DNA from 3 places in the Streptomyces sp. NPDC048111 genome. Region 2 is predicted to be linked to each of the others. Evidence: riboswitches for the same ligand, from Rfam matches in the RefSeq annotation. Region 2 holds a riboswitch; each other region holds the start of a gene.

Region 1 (7,406 bases), on a different contig from region 2:
GCGCTGCGAACGATGCGAATGCGGGGCGACTGAAGCAGATCGCCCTGACCTACAAGATGACCCGCAAGGCCGATTCCAAGATCGGACTTGTCATCGCCGGCGTGGGAATCGTCGTCCTCGGCGTCTTCCTCGCGATCGGCTTCCTGCTCGGGCACCCGGTCTATCTCGGCATCCTGGGTCTCCTGGTGGCCGTGCTCGCGATGGCGATCGTCTTCGGGCGACGGGCCGAGCGCGCGGCGTTCGGGCAGATGGAGGGCCAGCCGGGCGCCGCGGCGGCCGTGCTCCAGAACATCGGGCGCGGCTGGACCACGACCCCGGCGGTGGCGATGAACCGCAGCCAGGACGTCGTGCACCGGGCCGTGGGCCGGGCCGGCGTGGTCCTGGTGGCCGAGGGCAACCCGAACCGGGTGAAGTCCCTGCTGGCCGCCGAGAAGAAGAAGATGGCCCGCATCGTGGTGGACGTCCCCGTGCACGACGTGATCGTCGGTGACGGCGAGGGCCAGGTGCCCCTGAAGAAGGTGCGCACCACGCTCCTGAAGTTCCCCCGCGTGCTCTCCGGCCCGCAGGTGACCGCGGCCAACGACCGGCTGCGCGCCATGGGCGACCTGATGAGCAACATGCCGCTGCCGAAGGGTCCGATGCCCAAGGGCTCCCGGATGCCGCGCGGCGGAAAGATGCGCTGACCTCACCTCGTACGCATACGAAGGCGGCCCGGACCGAGTTGGTCCGGGCCGCCTTCCGACGTTGCGGGGCCGTTCCTCAGATCCTGACCTGCACCGCGCGGGCCAGACGGTCGTGCAGGCCGCGGCCGTCGCGGTCCCAGATCAGCGCCGGGATCGCCAGGCACAGCAGCACGGTGCGCACCAGGACCCGGACGATGCCGAGCCGGCCGCCCTCCTCGGCGACCACGCGCAGCCCGAGCAGCCGCTTGCCCGGGGTGAACCCGACGGTGCCGACCGTCAGCACGCCGAGTACGAAGAACACCAGGAGCGCCCAGTTGTTGGCGGCCCGCGGGTCGCCGTGGGCGATGAGCTGGTAGGCGATCAGGGCGCACAGGCCCCAGTCGATGAAGATGGCGCCGAAGCGCCGGCCGAGGGGGGCCACGGAGCCGGGCCCGTCCTTCGGCAGACCGAGCCGCTGGCCCCGGTAGCCGAAGTCGACGCCCATCTCCTCGGCGGCCGCGCGGGGCCCCGAGAGCCACGATCCCATTGCTTGCCTGTTGTCCACGGATCCCACGGTACTGCGCCCGTTTTCGATCACTTCCGCCCGGGTCGGCCTTGGCGCCGTCGCCACCTGGCCGGTTAACTTGGGCGAAACAAACGGGTCACGCTTGAGAAATCCCGTCTGCCTATGGTCGGGTCCAGCGTGTGCCCCCGCACTGGCCGCACGACCGAGCTGCAACCCCGCCCCTCCCGGGTGGGAGTAGGAGGAGTTGGATGTTCCAGAACGGCGACGACGCGAAGAAGTTCATCGCGGACAACGACGTGAAGTTCGTCGACGTCCGGTTCTGCGACCTGCCGGGCGTGATGCAGCACTTCACGATTCCCGCGAAGGCGTTCGACGCGGACGAGGAGCTGGCCTTCGACGGTTCGTCGATCCGCGGCTTCCAGGCCATCCACGAGTCCGACATGGCCCTGCGTCCGGACCTGTCCACGGCCCGCCTCGACCCCTTCCGCCGTGACAAGACGCTGAACATCAACTTCTTCATCCACGACCCGATCACGGGCGAGCAGTACAGCCGCGACCCGCGCAACATCGCCAAGAAGGCCGAGGCCTACCTCGCCTCCACCGGCATCGCGGACACCGCGTTCTTCGGTCCCGAGGCCGAGTTCTACGTCTTCGACTCGGTACGTTTCGAGACGTCCGCGAACCAGGGCTTCTACCACATCGACTCCGAGGCCGGCGCCTGGAACACCGGTGCGGAGGAGAACAACCGCGGTTACAAGGTCCGCTACAAGGGCGGCTACTTCCCGGCCCCGCCGGTCGACCACTTCGCCGATCTGCGTGCCGAGATCTCCCTGGAGCTGGAGAACTCCGGCCTCCAGGTCGAGCGCCAGCACCACGAGGTCGGCACGGCCGGCCAGGCGGAGATCAACTACAAGTTCAACACGCTGCTCGCCGCGGCCGACGACCTGATGCTCTTCAAGTACATCGTGAAGAACGTCGCCTGGCGCAACGGCAAGACCGCCACCTTCATGCCGAAGCCGATCTTCGGCGACAACGGCTCGGGCATGCACGTCCACCAGTCCCTGTGGGCCGGCGGCGACCCGCTGTTCTACGACGAGCAGGGCTACGCGGGCCTCTCGGACATGGCGCGCTACTACATCGGCGGCATCCTCAAGCACGCCCCGTCGCTGCTCGCCTTCACCAACCCGACGGTGAACTCCTACCACCGCCTGGTGCCCGGCTTCGAGGCCCCGGTCAACATGGTGTACTCGCAGCGCAACCGCTCCGCCGCGATGCGCATCCCGATCACGGGCTCCAACCCGAAGGCCAAGCGCGTCGAGTTCCGCGCCCCGGACCCGTCCTCCAACCCGTACCTGGCCTTCTCCGCGCTGCTGCTCGCGGGCCTCGACGGCATCAAGAACAAGATCGAGCCGGCCGAGCCGATCGACAAGGACCTCTACGAGCTGGCCCCCGAGGAGCACGCCAACGTCCAGCAGGTCCCGACCTCGCTGCCGGCGGTCCTCGACGCCCTGGAGGCCGACAACGAGTACCTCCAGGCCGGCGGTGTCTTCACCTCCGACCTGATCGAGACGTGGATCGACTACAAGCGCACCCACGAGATCGCCCCGATCCAGCTCCGCCCGCACCCCCACGAGTTCGAGCTGTACTTCGACCTCTAGGCCCCCCGGCCGCACGGCCCCGCGCCACCGAGCCCCGCCGCCCCTCCCCGGGCGGCGGGGCTCGCCGCGTTCCGGTTCGCTCCCCGGCGTGCTCCCTCCCACCGGGTGGACCCCCGCCCACCCCGCCCCCGCCGGACGGCATCTGCGGGAAGGTGGGGGGATTCCTAGGGCTGGGGGCGGCATGGCGGAGGTTGTCGGGGAGCGCGGGGCCGGGGAGCAACTGCGGTACCGGTCGAGCTCGTTGGAGGATTCGCGGCGGCGGCCGGTCACCACCCGGACCATGGCGCGCAGGCTGCCGCAGCTCATGCGGCGGGCGCTGGCGCTCGGCTGGCGGGTGGACCGCAGGGCGGTGGTCCTGCTGCTGTGCTGCCAGGCGTTCTCGGGGTTCTTCGAGGCCTTCGGGCTGCTCGCCACGACCCGTACCATCACCGCCCTGATCGCGAGCGGCGACATCGCGCACCGGCTGCGCGACGCACTGCCCTCGATCGCGGTACTGGCCGGAGCGGCCGGGCTGCGGGCGCTGCTCGGGATCGTGGTGGCGAACATCTCCGGCCGGCTCTCGCCCCGGATCTCCCGCGAGGCCGAGATGCAGATGCTGGCCGCCGCCGTACGGGCCGAGCTGTCGGCGTACGACGAGCCGGGGTTCAACGACAAGCGCGAGGCCGCCGACCGGGGCGCCGAGGTGGCCCAGCAGCTCCTGACCGACTCGCAGGACCTGATGGCGTGCCTGGCCTCGCTCGTCGCGGCGGCCGGCGTGGTGACCGTACTGCACCCGGCCCTGCTGCCGCTGCTGCTGCTCGCCGCGCTCCCCCAGGGCATCGCCGGCGTACGGGCCGCGCGGGTGCACTACGAGGCGTCGCGGGCGATGAGCGCCGAGCGGCGCACCCTGAGCCTGCTGCGCTGGTTCGTGATCGACAAGGACACCGCCGACCAGCTGCGGGCCGGCACGATGGCCGACTTCCTGCTCGAACGCTACCGGGCCATCGGACGCCGGGTGGACGCCGCGACCGACCGGGCCGCTCACCAGGGCGCCCGCTACTCGGTGCTCGGCGCGCTGGCGGGCGGGCTCGCCGCGGGCGTGGTGTGGGCGGCGCTGGCCTGGCTGCTCGGCTCGGGACGGATGTCGGTGGCCTCGGCCGGCACCGCGGTGTTCGCGCTGCGTACCGTGTCCTCCTCGCTGCACGGCGCCGTCGGCTACGGCACCCGGCTGTTCCGCACCGGCCTCTACCTGGACGACTGGGCGGAGTTCATCGAGGAGGCCGGCGGCCACCGGATGGCGCGCGGCACCCTCGCCCCGCCCCCGCCCGAGGTGGTGCGGGCCGAGTCGCTCACGTACCGCTATCCCGGCAGCGAGCGGCCCGCCCTGGAGAAGGTCACGCTCCAGGTGCGCAGGGGCGAGGTGCTCGCGCTCGTGGGGGAGAACGGGTCGGGCAAGACCACCCTCAGCAAGCTGCTCACCGGGCTCTACCTGCCGAGCGAGGGCGCCGTGACCTGGGACGGCGTCGCGCTGGAGGAGTGCGATCCGCTCGCCCTGTGGCGCCGGACGGCCGTGGTGCCGCAGGACTTCGCGCACTGGCCGATGTCCGCCCGTGACAACATCACGCTCGGCCAGCCGCACGGCGGCGACGCGGCGGTGACCCGGGCGGCCGTCGCCTCCGGCGCCGCGGAGGTCGTCGACGGGCTCCGCAGCGGACTCGACACGCTGCTCGCGCGGGAGTGGTTCGGGGGCGTGGAGCTGTCCGGCGGGCAGTGGCAGCGGATCGCCATCGCCCGCGCCTTCCACCGGCCCGCCGGTCTGCTCGTGATGGACGAGCCGACGAGCGCCCTGGACGCCCGCGCCGAGCACCGCATCTTCACCGGCCTGCGGGCCGTCGCCCGCGACCGTGCGGTGGTCCTGGTGACCCACCGCCTGGCCAACGTCGCCGTCGCGGACCGCATCGTGGTGCTCGACCACGGCCGGGTCGTCCAGGAGGGCACCTTCCCCCAACTCGTCGCGCGGGAGGGCCTGTTCAGGGAGCTGTGGCTGCTGCAGAACGACCGGGGCACGAACGGGGCGAACGGCACGGGCAGCACGAGCGGCGCGGGCGGCGCGGGCGGCACGGGCGGCACGAACGGCACCGGCTGAGCCCGGGGCACCCGGTGCTCAGCCCCGCCCCGCCCCGGGGCACCCCGCGCTCACACCCGTCCCGCCGCCCACTTCTGCTCGACGTTCCCCAGCCGCCAGTACGCCAGCGCCGCCGCCCACACCACCACGAAAAGACCGACGATCACGAAGCCGACGTTGTCCAGGTCAAGGGCCGCGATCCAGCCGCTCACCGGGTCGGTGAGGTCGAACTTCTCGTGCATCACGCCGACGAGTTCGATGGTGCCGATGAAGAAGGCCACCGCGATCGACAGGCCGGTGATGGTGAGGTTGTAGTAAACCTTGCGGACCGGGTTGGAGAACGCCCACTGGTAGGCGAAGTTCATGAACGTGCCGTCGAGCGTGTCGAACAGGCTCATCCCCGCCGCGAACAGCAGCGGCAGGCACAGGATCGCGTACCAGGGCAGTCCGGCGGCGGCGCCCGTGCCGGCCATCACCATCAGGGTGACCTCGGTCGCGGTGTCGAAGCCGAGACCGAAGAGGAAGCCGAGCGGGAACATCTGGCCGGGCCGCGAGATGGACTTGGTGAAGCGGCCGAGGACGCGGTTCATGAACCCTCGTGAGTCCAGGTGCGCTTCGAGCTCCTTCTCGTCGTACGCTCCCGAGCGCATCGCACGGAACACCTTCAGGATGCCGAACAGGGCGACCAGGTTGAGCGCGGCGATGAGGTAGAGGAAGGAGCCGGACGCGGTGGTTCCGACGATGCCGAGCACCTGGTGGGCGCGGGAGTCCTCGTCCATCAGGGTGCCCGCGAGCTGGGCGCCCCCGGCGACGAGGCCGGCCATGACGACGACCACGCTGGAGTGGCCGAGCGCGAACCAGAAGCCGACGGAGACCGGCCGCTTGCCGTCGGCCATCAGCTTGCGGGTGGTGTTGTCGATGGCCGCTATGTGGTCGGCGTCGAAGGCGTGCCGCATACCGAGGGTGTACGCGGTGATGCCGAGTCCGATGCCGTACGTCTTGGTGCCCACCGCGTAGTGCGCGGGGGCGACGAGCAGGAACAGGACGCCGAAGGCGACGACGTGGAGGGCGGCTATCACCGCGAGGAGGACGGCGGTGCGGAGGGTGTCCTCGCGTCGCCAGCGGAAGGAGGGCACGGCGAGGGTGCCCGGGTCGGGGGACGTGCGAACGGGCAGGGTCATGCGGGTCACGCTCCAGCACCTCGTGGATCACTTCGTGAGATGCCGCGGCCGGTCTCCTGGCTGACGGGTGGGTGCCGTCGTCCCGGCCTTCCCGGTCAGGTGGATCCTGGCCAGTGGCGCGCTGGGGGACGACCGCTCCCCGGAACCCCGGGAAACCCGATCACAGTGGCGAGGGCCGCTCCGGTTTCGCACCGGTCTTCCCGAACACCACGGCCAGCCCACCCTAGACGCAGGGGAGTTGCCCGCACAGCTGCACAGCTGTGCAGGTATCGAAGATCACACATCACCGCCTCCCGCCCTCGCGCGGGCACGGGGAACGGCGGGAGGAAGCGGGCGGGAACCGCGGGAGGAAGCGGGCACGGACCGCACCCGGCCGGGAACCGGGGGCGGGCCCTGGAAGGATGGCCGCATGCATCTCGTCCCCGCCGACCGCGCAGGCCACCGCACCATCGACGGCCACCGGGTCTGCGAAGCCATCGCGGCCATCGGCGCCCCGGACCGGGTGCGGGCCTGGGCCGACCGGTTCGCCCTGCTCGCCGACGCCAACCGGCTCGCCCTGCTGCTCGCCCTGCACCGGGCGGGCCCGCTCGCCGTCTCCGACCTGGCGGTGGCCACCGGCATGCGCGACCCCGCCGTCTCGCAGGCGCTGCGGCTGCTGCGGGCGGCCGGGACGGTGGCCGGCGAGAAGGAGGGCCGGGTGGTGCGCTACCGCATCGTCGACGGAGCGACGGCGCGGCTGCTCGACGAGTACGGCGAGCAGGGCGGGTCGGACACATGGGACGCGCTGGACGAATAGGGCAACTGCCCCAAGTGGTTTGTCGGCAACGTCAGTTGAGGTAACCCCGGGAAGAGTTGGTCAGGGGCGTACCGCGGACGCGACGGCCCGGCCGGGGCCGGACCGCCGCTCGGCACTCCTCCTCACCCGGCGACGGACGCGAAGCCGCGCCCCGCCCGGCTCAGCGGCCGTCGTAGATGAGCGCACGCACCATGCGGCACGTCGCTTCCGAGGGCGGGTGGACGCCGATCAGCGCGGCCACCGCGCGTATCGCCCGGTCCGGCGCCTGCTCGGGCCGGTAGACGCCCGTGTCGAGCAGGGCGATGGCCAGGCGCATGGCCTTCAGACGCCGGTTGTGGGACTCGTACCACGCGCGCGGACGCCCGGCGGGCAGCGGCACCTTTCGCAGGGGCTGGAGGGACAGCTGTTTCGGGGCGTGCGAGGTGAGTACGGCAGCGGTCATGGGCATCCTCCTGGGCAGTCGGGAACCCTCACTTACT
Region 2 (7,406 bases):
GTTCCCTGCCCAGGTGCGGTTCTGGGTCAACGGCGAGGACGTGGTCGAGGAAGCGGTCGGCGAAGGCGGCCGCGGACCGTACGCGACTGATGCGCTGCCGGTCGGCGGTCCCAGCCCTCTCCGGGCGACCGCCGAGGCGCGCCGCATCGAGCTTGGGGAACCCGATTGCACCGGTGGCTGCTGCGGCTTCCTGACCGTGGTCGTGCAGCGGTTCGGAGAGATCGTGCAGTGGTCGGACTGGGAGGCTCCGTGGGCGGCTCACACTTCCATGCCGCACCCTCCGCCGGAGCTCCACTTCGACGCGGATCGGTATGACGCCGAAGTGGCTCGCGCCGAGGCGGACCGCGGATGGCAGGTGCATCGATAGCCCAGCACGGCGCCCCCGCCCGGCTGTTGACGCTTCTCGGGCCTGCATCCCTTGTCGACGTGGACTCTCAGCAGGTGCTGGCCGTTCTCGTGAACAGAGCCATGCCGCGGATCGTCGGCCGAGACACCGGCGGCGGGGCTCCCCCGGACCGGGGACAGTCTCCGTCAACAACGAACCGCCGAAGCCCCGGCAGGCGGAGCAGTGAACTCGTCGCAAGGCCCGATCTGCCGGCCGCGGCAACCTGTGCCGCGGACGGCAGATCGGCCTGAGGTGTCAGGACGGGGACGACTCGCCGCGGACGGTACGGGCGGCGGCCACGAGGTTCTCCAGGGAGGCGCGGGTCTCCGGCCAGCCGCGGGTCTTCAGGCCGCAGTCGGGGTTGACCCAGAGCCGGTCGGCGGGGATCGCCTCAAGTCCCTTACGGAGCAGGGCCGTTGCCTCCTCCGTGGAGGGGATGCGAGGGGAGTGGATGTCCCAGACGCCCGGACCCGCCCCGCGCGGGTAGCCGTGGGCGGCGAGTTCGCGGGCGACCTGCATGTGGGAGCGGGCCGCCTCCAGGCTGATGACGTCGGCGTCGAGGTCGTCGATGGCCTGGACGATGTCGCCGAACTCGGCGTAGCACATATGGGTGTGGATCTGGGTGTCCGGCCGTACGCCGCCGGTCGTGAGGCGGAACGCCTCGGTCGCCCAGGCCAGGTACGCGGCGCGGTCGGCGGCCCGCAGCGGCAGCGTCTCGCGAAGGGCGGGCTCGTCGACCTGGATGACCGACGTGCCCGCGGCCTCCAGGTCGTCCACCTCGTCGCGCAGTGCGAGGGCGACCTGCCGGGCGGTGTCGGCGAGGGACTGGTCGTCGCGGACGAAGGACCAGGCGAGCATGGTGACGGGCCCGGTGAGCATGCCCTTGACCGGCCGGTGCGTGAGGGACTGCGCGTACGAGGTCCAGCGCACCGTCATCGGGGCGGGGCGGGAGATGTCGCCGGCCAGGATCGGCGGCCGGACGTAGCGGCTGCCGTACGACTGGACCCACCCGTGCTCCGTGGCGAGGTAGCCGTCGAGCCGCTCCGCGAAGTACTGCACCATGTCGTTGCGTTCGGGCTCCCCATGGACCAGGACGTCGATCCCGATCTTCTCCTGGCAGGAGATCACCTCACGGATCTCGGCCTCGATGCGCTGCTCGTAGTCCGCCGAGTCGATCCGGCCCGCCCGCAGGTCGGCGCGGGCGGTGCGCACCTCCGTGGTCTGCGGGAAGGAGCCGATCGTGGTCGTCGGGAGCAGGGGCAGACCGAGGCGGGCCCGCTGCGCGGCGGCACGCTCGGCGTAGGGCCGCGAGCGGCGGGAGCCGGCCCCGGTGACGGCCTCGGTGCGGGCCCGCACGGCCAGGACGTGGGTGAGGGGGGAGGCGGCACGGGAGGCGAGAACGGCGCGGTTGGCCGCGAGTTCCCCGGCGATCGCGCCGGTCCCCTGCGACAGGCCCCTCGCCAACGTGGTGATCTCGGCGGTCTTCTGCCGGGCGAAGGCGAGCCAGCGCAGGATCTGCGGATCGATCCCCTTCTCGGCGGCGGCGTCGAGCGGGACGTGCAGGAGCGAGCACGAGGCGCTGACGTCGACCCGGTCTGCGAGGCCGAGGAGAGTGCCGAGGGTGGCGAGGGACTTCTCCAGGTTGTTGACCCAGATGTTGCGGCCGTCGACGACGCCGGCGACCAGACGCTTGCCGGGGAGCCCGCCGACCGAGGCGAGCGCGTCGAGGTTGGCGGCGGCCGGTCCGGTGAAGTCGACGGCGAGGCCCTCGACCGGCGCCTTGGCGAGGACGGGCAGGGCGTCACCGAGCCGGTCGAAGTAGGAAGCGACGAGGATCCTCGGCCGTCCGGTGAGTGCGCCGAGATCGCGGTAGGCGCGTGCGACGGCGTTGAGTTCGGCCGGCGTACGGTCCTGGGCCAGGGCGGGCTCGTCGAGCTGGACCCACTGGGCGCCGGCGGCGCGCAGGTCGGCGAGGACCTCGGCGTACACGGGAAGGAGCCGGTCGAGCAGGGTCAGCGGACCGAAGCCGGCGGACACCCCCGGGGCGGGCTTGGCGAGCAGCAGATAGGTCACCGGTCCGACCAGCACCGGCCGGGGCGCGAGGCCGAACGCGAGGGCCTCACGCAGCTCGGCGACCTGCTGGGTGGAGTCGGCCGTGAAGACGGTGTCCGGGCCGAGTTCCGGAACGAGGTAGTGGTAGTTGGTGTCGAACCACTTCGTCATCTCCAGCGGAGCGGTGTCCTGTGTGCCCCGCGCCATGGCGAAGTACCCGGCGAGCGGGTCCGCGGCGACGGCGGCCCGGTGCCGTTCCGGAATCGCGCCGACCATGACGGTGGTGTCGAGGACATGGTCGTAGAGCGAGAAGTCACCGGTGGGCACCTCGTGCACACCGGCGTCGGCGAGCTGCTGCCAGTGGGTGCGGCGCAGTCGGACGGCGCCGGCCCGCAGCGTGTCGGCGGTGACGCGGCCCTTCCAGTAGCCCTCGATCGCCTTCTTGAGTTCCCGGCCCTGTCCCTGCCGGGGGTAGCCGTACACGGTGGCCCGTGCTGCCGCGGCTGCGGACTTCGTGGTCACGGAGATCTCCTTCGCGAGATGAATCCCTGAGATCCCGGCGACGGGACGAGAGCGCGAAGGGGTGACGGACCGGACGGTACGAACGTGCGCCTCACGGCACGGTCTTCCGCCTGGTATGTACGCCGACCCGCCCACGAGGTCACCGGGATGTCCGCGCGCGGAATCGTCCGCGTACGGGCAACGGGCAGGTCTTCGGACTCGCGGGCACGCCCTCCTCGTGGAGGCCTCCTACTGGCCGTCGCTTCCCGGGCCCGGCACGGACCCAGTGCGTATGACGGCGGTCGTTCCCGCTCACCGCTGCGGGGCAGTCCCGGATTTCCACCGGGTTCCCTCTTACGACGCCTCCCGCCTGGCGGACGGGGCGAACCAGCTGCGCGGCCAGCCTACGCCAGCGGGGGCACGACCTGCCGTTGCCGGCCGGAGGCTGCCGAGCGAGCTGGGCTGGACGCTGCGCGTTCGAAGCCCGGCCGCGCACAGCAGGGCGGCGCCGGACTGGTCGAGGGCCTGAGTGACCGCCGCGCTCCGCGGTCGGGGGCGCGTCCACTTCGGGGCGCCGAGTCCTTATGACGCACGCGGTCCGTGCACCGTGGCCTGCCCCCTCACCCCACGGACCCGCTGACCATCCCCCAGAACAAGCCACCCTCCCCAGCCGAGATCATCCGGCCCTCCGCCCTCCGATCTACGATGCGAAACGTATTCGTCGCGCACATCGCACCCGATCAGAGAGCGAACCTCCCATGACCACCACGCCAGTTGCCGTCCCCCACGACAAGCGCGTCGTCATCGTCACCGGTGCCGGGTCCGGCATCGGGGAGGCCGCGGCTCGGTTGTTGGGCGAGGGGGGACACTCCGTCGTCGCCGGCGGGCGGCGCGTCGAGCCGTTGCGGCGGCTCGAGCGGGAGACCGGGGCGCTCGCGCATCCCGGCGACGTCGGCACCCCCGAGGCCGCCGAGGGCATCGTGCGTGCCGCCCTCGACACCTACGGCCGCCTCGACGGCGTCGTGCTCAACGCCGGTATCGGGCGCGGCGGAACCGTCGGCGACATGTCCCTCGACGACTGGGACGAGGTGATGCGCACCAACGTCACCGGCCCGCTGCTGCTCCTGCGCGCCGCCCTGCCGCACCTCGTCGAGTCCCGCGGCGCGGTCGTCTCCGTCGCCTCGGTCTCCGCGCTGCGCAACGGCCGCGGCAACGCCCCGTACGCCGTCTCCAAGTCCGCCCTGATGCAGCTGGGCCGGTCCGTCGCGGTCGACTACGCGCACCTCGGCGTCCGCTCCAACATCGTGTGCCCCAGCTGGGTGCGCAGCGAAATGGCCGACCGGCGCATGAACCGGTTCGCCGAGGAGGCGGGGCTCGGGGACGGCGGCGCCGAGGCCGCCTACGCCGAGGCCACCCGGCTGCTGCCCATGGGCCGGCCCGCCGAGGCGCGCGAAGTCGCCGAGGCCATCGCCTGGTTGCTCTCCCCGGCCTCCTCCTACGTCAACGGCGCCGTGCTCACCATCGACGGCGGCGCCACCGCCCTCGACCCGGGCACCCTCGCCTTCGACTTCCGGATCACCCCGCGCGACGGGGCCGACTCCGCGCTCTGAGTCGGCGGGTGCGGCACCGAGTGGGGACGTTTTCGTGTGCGGGCCCCCCGTGTGCGGGTCGCGGGTCATCCTGGGGGACGGGGCCGACCGACCTGTGCTCTGCCCGGGCGGCCTGGCGGACGGGGCCGGCCGACCCGTGCTCTGCCCGGGAGGGGACGTCTTCGAGTGCGGCCCCCGTGTGCGGGCCGCGGGCCACCCTGCCGGACGGGGGTGGCTCCGCGCTCCGATCCGGCGGGCACGTCTTCGAGTGCGGGCCCTCGCGTACACGGGCTCGCACATCAACCCCGCGCGACAAAGCCGGCCCCGGGCTCCAACCCGGCCCGAGCCGCCCCGCGTCAGCGCCCCCGCGCCGGGCTCGCCGATCACCCCGTGCGACACCGCCGAGGGCACGCCCGTCCCCTCAACCCTCCACCCCCGACGACCCCCCACCCCCCGACACATACGGCCAGATCCGCGCGATCGCCAGCAGGGTCACCGTGCTGCCCCGGTCGACCCCGGGCAGGGGGCGCGGCGGGGACGGGGGTGCGCCCGCGAGTTTGGCGCGGCGGGCCGCGGCCAGGGCGCCCGCCAGGGCCACCGCCGTCAGCCGGTCCCCGTGCAGGCCCGCGTGCCGGGCCCTCAGGAGCGCCTGCTCGTAGGCGTCCGGGCCGACGTACTGCTGGAGCTCCAGCATCGCGTCGTACGTCTCGATGGTCTGGCGGTGCGCCTGGAGGGACAGCGGGGAGCGCGGGCGCAGCACGTCCTGGACCCGGGTGCGCTGCGGCTTCGTCAACGTCACCTGGGGCACCGCGACCACCAGATCGCGCCACAGCGGCCACAGCCGCCAGGTCGTGCGCAGGTCCGACACCGCCCGCGCGCAGGCCGTGGCGGTGGGTACCAGCAGCGACGCCGCGCGGAAGAGCCCGTGCACGCTGATCACCAGCGACAGATAGGGGAGCGCGGCGGGCGTGTGGAAGCACATGTTGGCCAGGTAGCCCGTCCAGAAGACGAGGGCCAGGACGCTGCCCGCCGCGAACAGCCGCAGCGACCACACGAGATCACGGTCGTCGGCACGCCGGCCGAACCCCCGGCAGACGACGACCGCGACCGCGTCACCCGCCAGGTGCGCGCCGACGAGGATCAGCCAGTACAGGGTCGACGGATCGGCCGGGCCCTGGAGCGCGGCCCCGGGCCCCGCCCGGCCCCCGCCGAACCGGTCCAGCACCAGCAGCGCGCCCATCGCCGCCGCCAGGCCCGCGACCACCACGGTCCGGATCCGGCACGAACGGGTGGAGTCGACGACGAACAGCAGCACAAGACCGGCGCTGAGCACCCCAAGCACATTGCGGGTCAGCGACACCGCGTGGACGCCGGCCCCGGCCGCCACGAGCCACTCGACCACCCTCGGCTGGAACAGGGTGATGGCGACGGTCGCGGCGAGCACGGTCAGCCACAGCCCGCGCTGGGCGGGCCGGCGCAGCGCCGCGACCGCCCGCCACACCAGGGCCGCCCACAGCACCAGGACACTGAACAGGCCGACCTCGTCGGCCAGTTGACCCGCCATCGCCCGGCTCACACACGCCCGGCGACGGTCAGCCCGAGGAACGCGCCCAGCCGCCCCATCGGGCCCGCCAGACGGCTGGACTTCCCGGCGCTCTGGATCAGGCTGGCGATCATCTCGGCCTCCTGCTCCTCGCGCGTGGTGTAACTGCTGCGCCCCATCAGGCGCTTGACGAACTGCGGCGGGAGGTCGTCGTCAGGAGCCGCGGGCACCTCGCCGGCCCCGGCCGCCATGTCCCGGCGGTGGTCGCACAGCACATGGCCGATTTCATGCAGGACGATGTGCTCGCGGTGCAGCGGCGCGGTCCTCGCCTCGTAGAAGATGTAGTCGGCCGCGTCGGTGCCGAGCCACAGTCCGCAGACCCCGCTCAGCGCGGCCTCCTCCGGCAGCTCCCGCAGCACCAGGCGCCGGCCCCGGAGCTCCTCCACCCGCGCGCACACCGCGTCGAAGGGCAGCGACCGCTCCACGCCGACCTCGCGCAGGATCGCGACACACCTGCGCTGCAGCTCCTCGTACGCGCCGGTTGTCCGCACTGGCTCCCTGCCGCCTTCCACTCTCGGCCACCTTCCACTGTCGCCGGGGGCGGCCGCCGCAAGGGCCCTGCCGCACCACATGACCGGCGCCAGCGTAATGAGCCGCCCGCCCGGCCGACCGCCGGAGCAGGCCCTCCCGGTGCTGTTTGGCGCAAACCTGCCGGTGCCCGCGCCCCGGGCGCACACGGCGCCGCCCGCCCCCGAGACGTACCTCAAGGGCGGGCGGGCACACGGCAGTTGTGCGGATCGGGCCAAGTCACTGCGGTCCGGGCCGTGGCCGTCGAGCCAGGTTGCTGCGGCCCGGACCCGTGACCATCAGGCCACGTCGAAGCGGTCCAGGTTCATGACCTTGGTCCATGCCGCCACGAAGTCGTGGACGAACTTCTCCTTGGCGTCGTCGCTCGCGTACACCTCGGCGACCGCGCGGAGCTCGGAGTTGGAGCCGAAGACGAGGTCGGCGCGGGTGCCGGTCCACTTGACGTCCGCCGAGGCGCCGGTGCGGCCCTCGAAGGTGCTCTGGTCCGCGGACGTCGCCTTCCACGTCGTGCCCAGGTCGAGCAGGTTGACGAAGAAGTCGTTGGTCAGGGTGCCGGGACGGTCGGTGAACACGCCGTGCGAGGACTGCTGGTGGTTGGCGCCCAGGACGCGCAGACCGCCGACGAGGACCGTCAGCTCCGGGGCGCTCAGAGTCAGCAGGTTGGCCTTGTCGAGCAGCAGGTACTCGGCCGGCAGCCGGTTGCCCTTGCCCAGGTAGTTGCGGAACCCGTCGGCCGTCGGCTCCATGG
Region 3 (7,406 bases), on a different contig from region 2:
TTCACCAGCTCGACCAGGAGCTGGGCGTCGGCGAGCGAGGCCGGCACGGCGCCGGTCCCGATGACCTCCGCCTCGGCGATCCCGTACGCGTCCGAGCGGCGGGCGGCCCACTTGCGGCCGCCGACCGAGGACTTCGCGCCGAGCGACTTCTTGGCGACCGGGACCAGCGGCGCCCGCACGTCGGCGGACTGGGCCCGGGCCACCAGCTTGTAGACCATCGAGCACGTGGGGTGCCCGGAGCCGGTGACCAGCTGGGTGCCGACCCCGTACGCGTCCACGGGGGCCGCCGCGAGCGAGGCGATGGCGTACTCGTCGAGGTCGGAGGTGACCACGATCCGGGTGCCGGTGGCGCCCAGCTCGTCGAGCTGCTGGCGCACCCGGTGGGCGACCAGGAGCAGGTCGCCGGAGTCGATGCGGACGGCGCCGAGCTCGGGCCCGGCGATCTCGACGGCGGTGCGTACGGCCTCGGCCACGTCGTAGGTGTCCACCAGCAGGGTCGTGCCGCGGCCGAGCGAGTCGACCTGGGCGCGGAAGGCGTCGCGCTCGCTGTCGTGCAGCAGGGTGAAGGCGTGGGCGCTGGTGCCGACGGTGGGGATGCCGTAGCGGAAGCCGGCCGCCAGGTCGGAGGTGGAGCTGAAGCCGCCGACGTAGGCGGCGCGCGAGGAGGCGACCGCGGACAGTTCGTGGGTGCGCCGGGCGCCCATCTCGATCAGCGGGCGCCCGCCGGCCGCGGAGGACATCCGGGAGGCGGCGGCGGCGATTGCGGAGTCGTGGTTGAGGATCGAGAGGATCACCGTCTCCAGGAGGACGCACTCCGCGAAGGAGCCCTCGACGCGCAGGATCGGGGAGCCGGGGAAGTAGACCTCGCCCTCGGGGTAGCCCCAGATGTCCCCGCTGAAGCGGTAGGAGGAGAGCCAGCGCAGGGTCGGCTCGTCCACGATGTCGTGGTCGCGCAGGAAGCCGAGGACACCCGCGTCGAAGCGGAAGTTCTCGACCGCGTCCAGGACGCGTCCGGTGCCGCCCACCACGCCGTAGCGGCGGCCCTCGGGCAGGCGGCGGGTGAAGACCTCGAAGACCGAGCGCCGCTCGGCCGTGCCGGCCTTCAGGGCGGCCTGCAGCATCGTGAACTCGTACTGGTCGGTGAAGAGCGCGGTCGACGGCACGTCCACCGGGAGCCCAAGGTCCGCAGCATTCACAGCGAGCCACCTTCGCGCGTTCGTCCGGGCCGGGCGCACGCCGGCCGTGGATCCGGGAACCGGCCCCAGGACCGGGGCCTGGAGGGATGCTACCCCGAATACTCGTCACTCTGACGATTTCTAGGGTCCGTTTGTGCGATGCCCCGCCCCGGGTGGCAGCATGGAGGCCGTGGCGGTGATGCCCGGGGGAGTTGCCCCGGGCCCCCGGCAGGCAGGTGTCCGCCGGGGCCGACCCCCGGATCCCCGGCAGAAGAGACGAAGGTCGCCCAGAGTCGTGAGCGTTGCCCCCGTAGAGATCGAACGCCCCGAGTCGGCGGAGTCGAGCCTGCCCGTCGCCGAGCCCGACGTGCCCTGGGTGACGCTCGTCCACAACGACCCCGTCAACCTGATGAGCTATGTGCAGTACGTCTTCCAGACCTACTTCGGCTACTCGAAGGACAAGGCCCACAAGCTGATGCTCGACGTGCACCACAAGGGACGGGCCGTGGTCTCCAGCGGCAGCCGCGAGGAGATGGAACGCGACGTGCAGGCGATGCACGGCTACGGCCTGTGGGCCACCCTCACCCAGGACCGCGGCTGATGGCCGGGCACTTCGAGGCGCTGCCCGGCGGCGGCGCGGCCGTCGCGCTCGACGAGATCGAGATCGCCATCCTGCGTTCGCTCGCCGTCCAGCTGCTCGAACTCATCGGCCCGGGCGACGAGCCGGCCGAGGACGAGGACCCGCTGGCCGCGCTGTTCGCCGAGGGCCCGAGCGAGCCGCCCGCCGACCCGGCGCTCGCGCGCCTCTTCCCCGAGGCGTACGCGAGCGAGGAGAGCGAGGAACTGCGCGCGAAATCGGCCGAGTTCAGGCGTTTCACCGAGAACGACCTGCGGACCCGCAAGCGCACCGACGCCCTCGCGGTCGTCCACGGCCTCGACGCGCTGACCCCCAGGGGTGACGGCGGGGCCGTCCTGAAGCTGACCGCCGAGGACTCCCCGCACTGGCTGGGCGCGCTCAACGACCTGCGCCTGACCATCGCGACCCGGCTCGACATCACCGACGAGGACGAGGGCGGCGAGCTCTACCGGCTGCCGGACGAGGACCCGCGCAAGCCGATGGTGATGGCGTATCTGTGGCTCGGTGTGCTGCAGGAAACACTGATCGACACCCTGATGGCCTGACGGATCGGCCGCTGCGGGGCTGTTCGCTCAGCGGACGCTCAAATCCGTATAACGATCCCGTCACCACATCGACCTGCATTGTCATATTGACGGACGTTTGTCCGCTTCTTCCTGTGCTGTGTGTCACACCACCCGCTGGGGATCACCCATAAGGCCGTGATAAATCTTCACGACCACCCGGGGACGCCACCCATGTTCCCGGGGGCGCTTCGACCGGCAGACCGCCGGTGGCACTCCATCCACATCCGGGGGGATCAGGACCTGATCCGTCGCTTCGTGACGAGGCGGACGGGTCAGCATGGAGAAAGGCGCACCACCATGACCTCAGCGCAGGTCGACCAGCACGGAGACCGTCCTGCCGGCAATGAGGCCGCGGGGACCGCCCACGCGAGCGAAGGCTCGGGCGAGGGATACCAGCGGGGCCTCGGGGCCCGGCAGATCCAGATGATCGCGATCGGCGGTGCCATCGGCACCGGCCTGTTCCTCGGCGCGGGCAAGGGTATTTCCAAAGCCGGCCCCAGCCTCATCCTGGCGTATGCCATCGCGGGCGTCGTCATCTTCTTCATCATGCGCGCCCTCGGCGAGCTGCTCATGTACCGCCCGGTGTCGGGCTCCTTCTCGGAGTACGCCCGTGAGTTCGTCGGGCCGTTCTGGGGCTATGTGACCGGCTGGACGTACTGGCTCTTCTGGGTCGTCACCGGCATCACCGAAGTCACCGCGGCCGCCCAGTACATGTCCTATTGGACACATGGCAGCATCCCGCAATGGGTCTACGCCCTGATCTTCACGCTGATCCTCTACGCCGTGAACCTCATCTCCGTGAAGCTCTTCGGTGAGCTGGAGTTCTGGTTCTCCATGGTCAAGGTGACCGCCATCGTCGGCATGATCCTGATCTGCGCCGGCATCCTGACCGTCGGCTTCTCGGACGCGGCGGACACCGCCACCGTCGCCAACCTGTGGAACGACCACGGCTTCTTCCCCAAGGGCATCGGCGGCACGCTGATGACCCTGCAGATCGTGATGTTCGCCTTCCTCGCCGTCGAGCTGGTCGGTGTGACCGCGGGCGAGTCCAAGGACCCCGAGAAGACGCTGCCGAAGGCCATCAACACCGTCCCGTGGCGCATCGCCGTCTTCTACATCGGCGCCCTGGTCATGATCCTTTCGGTCGTCCCGTGGCACGAGTTCACCCCGGACGTGAGCCCCTTCGTCGCCGCCTTCCAGAAGATGGGCCTCGGTATCGGCGCCGGCATCGTCAACTTCGTCGTCCTGACCGCCGCGCTGTCCTCCTGCAACTCGGGCATGTACTCCACCGGCCGCATGCTGCGCGACCTCGCGCTCAACGGCCAGGGCCCGAAGGTCCTGACCAAGCTCACCAAGAGCGGCACCCCGCTGGTCGGCACCACGGTCTCCGCGGCGCTCATGCTGGTCGGTGTCTGGATCAACTACGTTGCCCCCGGCAAGGCCTTTACCTATGTGGTCTCCTTCGCCACGATCTCCGGCATGTGGGCCTGGATCATGATCCTGGTCTGCCAGATCCGCTACCGCGCCAAGTCCGACCGGGGCGAGCTCCCGCAGTCCAGCTTCCGCGCCCCGGGCGCCCCCTGGACCAGCTGGTTCGCGCTCATCTTCATCTTCCTGGTCATCGTGATGATGGGCGTCGACAAGGACTCCCGCGTCTCGCTGTACTGCGCGCCGCTGTGGGGCCTGATCCTCGGGGTCTCCTACCTGGTCCTCAAGGCCAAGAACCCCGAGAACAAGGCGTTCGCCAAGCGCAGCTGATGCGCTGACCTGCCGCTTCTCACCATGCGGGCCGTTCCGTATCGTCCTTCGATACGGAACGGCCCGTCTGCTTATCCTTGCCGCATGCTGACCATCACCCAGGCCCTGTACGACCAGCTCGTGGCGCACGCCCGCGCCGACCACCCCGACGAGGCGTGCGGTGTGGTCGCGGGCCCGGCGGGCACCGGCCGCGCCGAGCGCTTCGTCCCGATGCTGAACGCGGCGCGCTCGCCCACGTTCTACGAGTTCGACTCGCAGGACCTGCTGAAGCTCTACCGCGAGATGGACGACCGCGACGAGGAGCCGGTGATCGTCTACCACTCCCACACCGCCACCGAGGCCTACCCCTCGCGCACCGACGTGACGTACGCGAACGAGCCGGGCGCCCACTACGTCCTGGTCTCCACCGCGGACACGGACGGGGCCGGCGAGTTCCAGTTCCGCTCGTACCGCATCGTGGACGGTGTGATCACGGAGGAAGACGTAAGGGTCGTAGAGGCCTACTGAGGGATACCGGGGCCCGGAGATCGCGCATACTGTCCGGAGACGCACACGATCGACCACGCACATGATCAACGGGCGGTAGGACCCAGGAAGCCGGTGCGAATCCGGCACGGTCCCGCCACTGTGACCGGCTCCGCGCGCGCCGCGGAGCCGGGAGCCAGGAACTGACCTGCCGCCTTCTCCCGACGACAGGGGACGTGGAAATCCCCTTGGAGGAGCTCAGCCATGTCCTGGCGCCGCGCGGCCCTGGCCGCCGCCCTGCTGTTCCCGCTCGCCTCGTGCACCACGCGGGCCGAGCCCGAGGCCGCCCGCGCCACCGCGCCCGGCTTTCCGTACACCGTCACCAACTGCGGGGTGACGACCACGTTCACCGAGCCCCCGAAGCGGGCCGTGACGATGAACCAGCACGCCACCGAGGTGATGCTCGCCCTCGGCCTCGCCAAGTCCCTGGCCGGCACGGCCTACCTGGACGACGCGGTCCTGCCGCGGTACGCGGCCGACTACCGCTCCGTCCCGGTCCTGGCCGCCCAGTACCCCTCCTACGAAAAGCTCCTGGCCGCCAACCCGGACTACGTCTACGGCGGTTACGCCTCGGCGTTCGCCGCCGGCGAGGGCCGCGGTCGCGAGGCACTCGCCAAGAGCGGCATCAAGACCCGCCTCAACGTGGAGAACTGCCCCAAGGGCCCGGCCACCACGATGGACGACGTGTACCAGGAGGTCCGCGAGGTCGGCCGCACCTTCGGGGTGCCCGAGCGGGCCGAGGCATGGGTGAAGGAGGCCGAGGCCACCAACGCGAAGGCGACCCCCACGGGCGGGGCGCCCGTCCCCGTCTTCGTCTACGACAGCGGCGACAAGACGGCGTTCACCGTCGGCGGCAAGGGCATCGGCAACGACATCGTGCGGCGGGCCGGCGGTCGCAACGTGTTCGCCGACGACCTCAAGGGCGCCTCCTTCGGTGACGCGAGCTGGGAGAACGTGGTGGCCCGCGCCCCCCGGACCATCCTGATCCTGGACTACGGCGGCACGAGCGTGGAGGCGAAGAAGAAGCGCCTGCGCGACGACCCGGCCCTCGCCTCCGTCCCCGCCGTCAAGAACGACAGCTTCGCGGTGCTGCCCCTGTCCGACATGGTCACGGGCGTCCGCGCACCCGGCGCAGTGACGAAACTGGCGGCGCAGCTGCGGGCGGGGGCCGGGCAGTGAGGTCGGCGGACGGCGCCGCCGAGGAAGGGACCCGGACGTGACCGGGCGGCTGCGCTACGCCGGGCTGCTCGCCGCGCTCGGCCTCGTGCTGCTGGCCGCCGCCACCGCCGGGCTCGCGCTCGGCTCGGTGCGGATTCCGACCGGGCAGGTGCTCGACATCGTCACCGGTGCCGCCGGGCCCTCCCCGTACCGCACGATCGTCCTTGAGGTCAGGGCGCCCCGCGTCGTGCTGGGGGCGGTCACCGGGGCGGGCCTCGCCGTCATCGGCACCGTGCTCCAGGCCCTCGTGCGCAACCCGCTCGCCGACCCCTTCCTGCTCGGCGTCTCCAGCGGCGCCTCCGCCGGGGCCGTCGCCGTGATCGTCCTCGGCGTGGGGGCGGGGGTCGCCACCACCGTGGCCCTGCCCGCCGCCGCCTTCGCGGGGGCCCTGGCCGCGCTCGTCGTCGTGTACGCGCTGGCCCGGCGCGCGGGCTCGCTCACCGGAGGCCGCCTCGTCCTCGCCGGGGTCGCCGTCTCCTACGTCCTGTCCGCCCTCACCAGCCTCATCCTGGTCACCTCCGCGAGCGCCGAACACGTCCAGGAAGTCCTGCACTGGACGCTCGGCGGGCTCGGCGGCGCCCGCTGGGACATGCTCGCCCTGCCCGCCGCGACCCTGGGCCTCGGCACCCTCGCCCTGATCGCCCTGGCCCGCCCGCTCGACCTGCTGCTCGTCGGCGAGGAGGGCGCCACCGTGCTCGGCCTCGACACCGGTCGCTTCCGCGCGGGCGTCTTCGTGCTCGCCTCGCTGCTCACCGGCGTCCTCGTCGCGTACACCGGGGCCATCGGCTTCGTCGGCCTGATGGTGCCGCACGCCGCCCGGATGGCCGTCGGCGCCGCCCACCGCACCCTGCTGCCGGTCGCGGCCCTCGGCGGCGCCGGCTTCCTCGTCCTGGCCGACCTCGCGGCCCGCACCGTGGCGGCCCCGCGCGACATCCCCGTCGGCGTCCTCACCGCCCTCACCGGCGGCCCGTTCTTCCTGTGGATGCTGCGCGGCCGGGACGCCCGCGCGGAAGGCGGCCCGGCATGACGACCCTGCGCGCCCGCGCGGAAGGCAGCCCCGCATGACGACCCTGCGCACCGACGCCCTGACCTACACCACCCCCCAGGGCCGGACCCTGCTCCGCGACATCACCCTGGAGGCCGCCCCCGGCGAGACCGTCGGCCTGGTCGGCCCCAACGGCAGCGGCAAGACCACCCTGCTGCGCTGCGTCTACGCCACCCTGCGCCCCACCGCGGGACGCGTCCTGCTCGACGGCGCCGATCTGCACGCGCTGCCGGCCAGGGCCCGCGCCCGCCGCATCGCCACCGTCCCGCAGGACTCCGGCGCCGCCGGCATCGAGCTCACCGTCCGCGAGATCGTCGCCATGGGCCGCTCCCCGCACCACCGCTTCTGGGAGGCCGACACCGCCGCCGACGACGCCCTGGTGCGCGAGGCGCTGGCCCGCGTCGGCATCGCCGGCCTCGCCGGGCGGCCCTTCCCGTCGCTGTCCGGCGGCGAGCGCCAGCGTGCCCTGGTGGCCCGGGCCC

The links. A riboswitch is a leader RNA that binds a small molecule or an ion and turns the genes downstream of it on or off. The one in region 2 is predicted to bind cobalamin.
Region 1: another riboswitch for cobalamin. It lies ahead of ACGF3I_RS17675 (HoxN/HupN/NixA family nickel/cobalt transporter); the one in region 2 lies ahead of metE (5-methyltetrahydropteroyltriglutamate--homocysteine S-methyltransferase).
Region 3: another riboswitch for cobalamin. It lies ahead of ACGF3I_RS27850 (ABC transporter substrate-binding protein); the one in region 2 lies ahead of metE (5-methyltetrahydropteroyltriglutamate--homocysteine S-methyltransferase).

What each region holds. Positions count from the first base shown of each region.
Region 1 covers NZ_JBIDBD010000009.1:90,425-97,830, reverse strand. Annotated here, with positions in the region: gene ACGF3I_RS17695 (DUF4191 domain-containing protein) at 1-683, shown strand, start outside; gene ACGF3I_RS17690 (RDD family protein) at 760-1,227, opposite strand; gene glnA (type I glutamate--ammonia ligase) at 1,437-2,846, shown strand; gene ACGF3I_RS17680 (ABC transporter ATP-binding protein) at 3,028-4,971, shown strand; gene ACGF3I_RS17675 (HoxN/HupN/NixA family nickel/cobalt transporter) at 5,022-6,131, opposite strand; cobalamin riboswitch at 6,160-6,358, opposite strand; gene ACGF3I_RS17670 (ArsR/SmtB family transcription factor) at 6,541-6,927, shown strand; gene ACGF3I_RS17665 (hypothetical protein) at 7,088-7,369, opposite strand.
Region 2 covers NZ_JBIDBD010000004.1:267,481-274,886, forward strand. Annotated here, with positions in the region: gene ACGF3I_RS11210 (hypothetical protein) at 1-367, shown strand, start outside; gene metE (5-methyltetrahydropteroyltriglutamate--homocysteine S-methyltransferase) at 641-2,959, opposite strand; cobalamin riboswitch at 3,146-3,295, opposite strand; gene ACGF3I_RS11220 (SDR family NAD(P)-dependent oxidoreductase) at 3,697-4,548, shown strand; gene ACGF3I_RS11225 (MAB_1171c family putative transporter) at 4,949-6,091, opposite strand; gene ACGF3I_RS11230 (regulator component) at 6,100-6,621, opposite strand; gene katG (catalase/peroxidase HPI) at 6,937-7,406, opposite strand, start outside.
Region 3 covers NZ_JBIDBD010000024.1:44,024-51,429, forward strand. Annotated here, with positions in the region: gene ACGF3I_RS27825 (nicotinate phosphoribosyltransferase) at 1-1,196, opposite strand, end outside; gene clpS (ATP-dependent Clp protease adapter ClpS) at 1,471-1,776, shown strand; gene ACGF3I_RS27835 (DUF2017 domain-containing protein) at 1,776-2,357, shown strand; gene ACGF3I_RS27840 (amino acid permease) at 2,676-4,136, shown strand; gene ACGF3I_RS27845 (Mov34/MPN/PAD-1 family protein) at 4,221-4,643, shown strand; cobalamin riboswitch at 4,700-4,832, shown strand; gene ACGF3I_RS27850 (ABC transporter substrate-binding protein) at 4,866-5,840, shown strand; gene ACGF3I_RS27855 (FecCD family ABC transporter permease) at 5,878-6,906, shown strand; gene ACGF3I_RS27860 (ABC transporter ATP-binding protein) at 6,941-7,406, shown strand, end outside.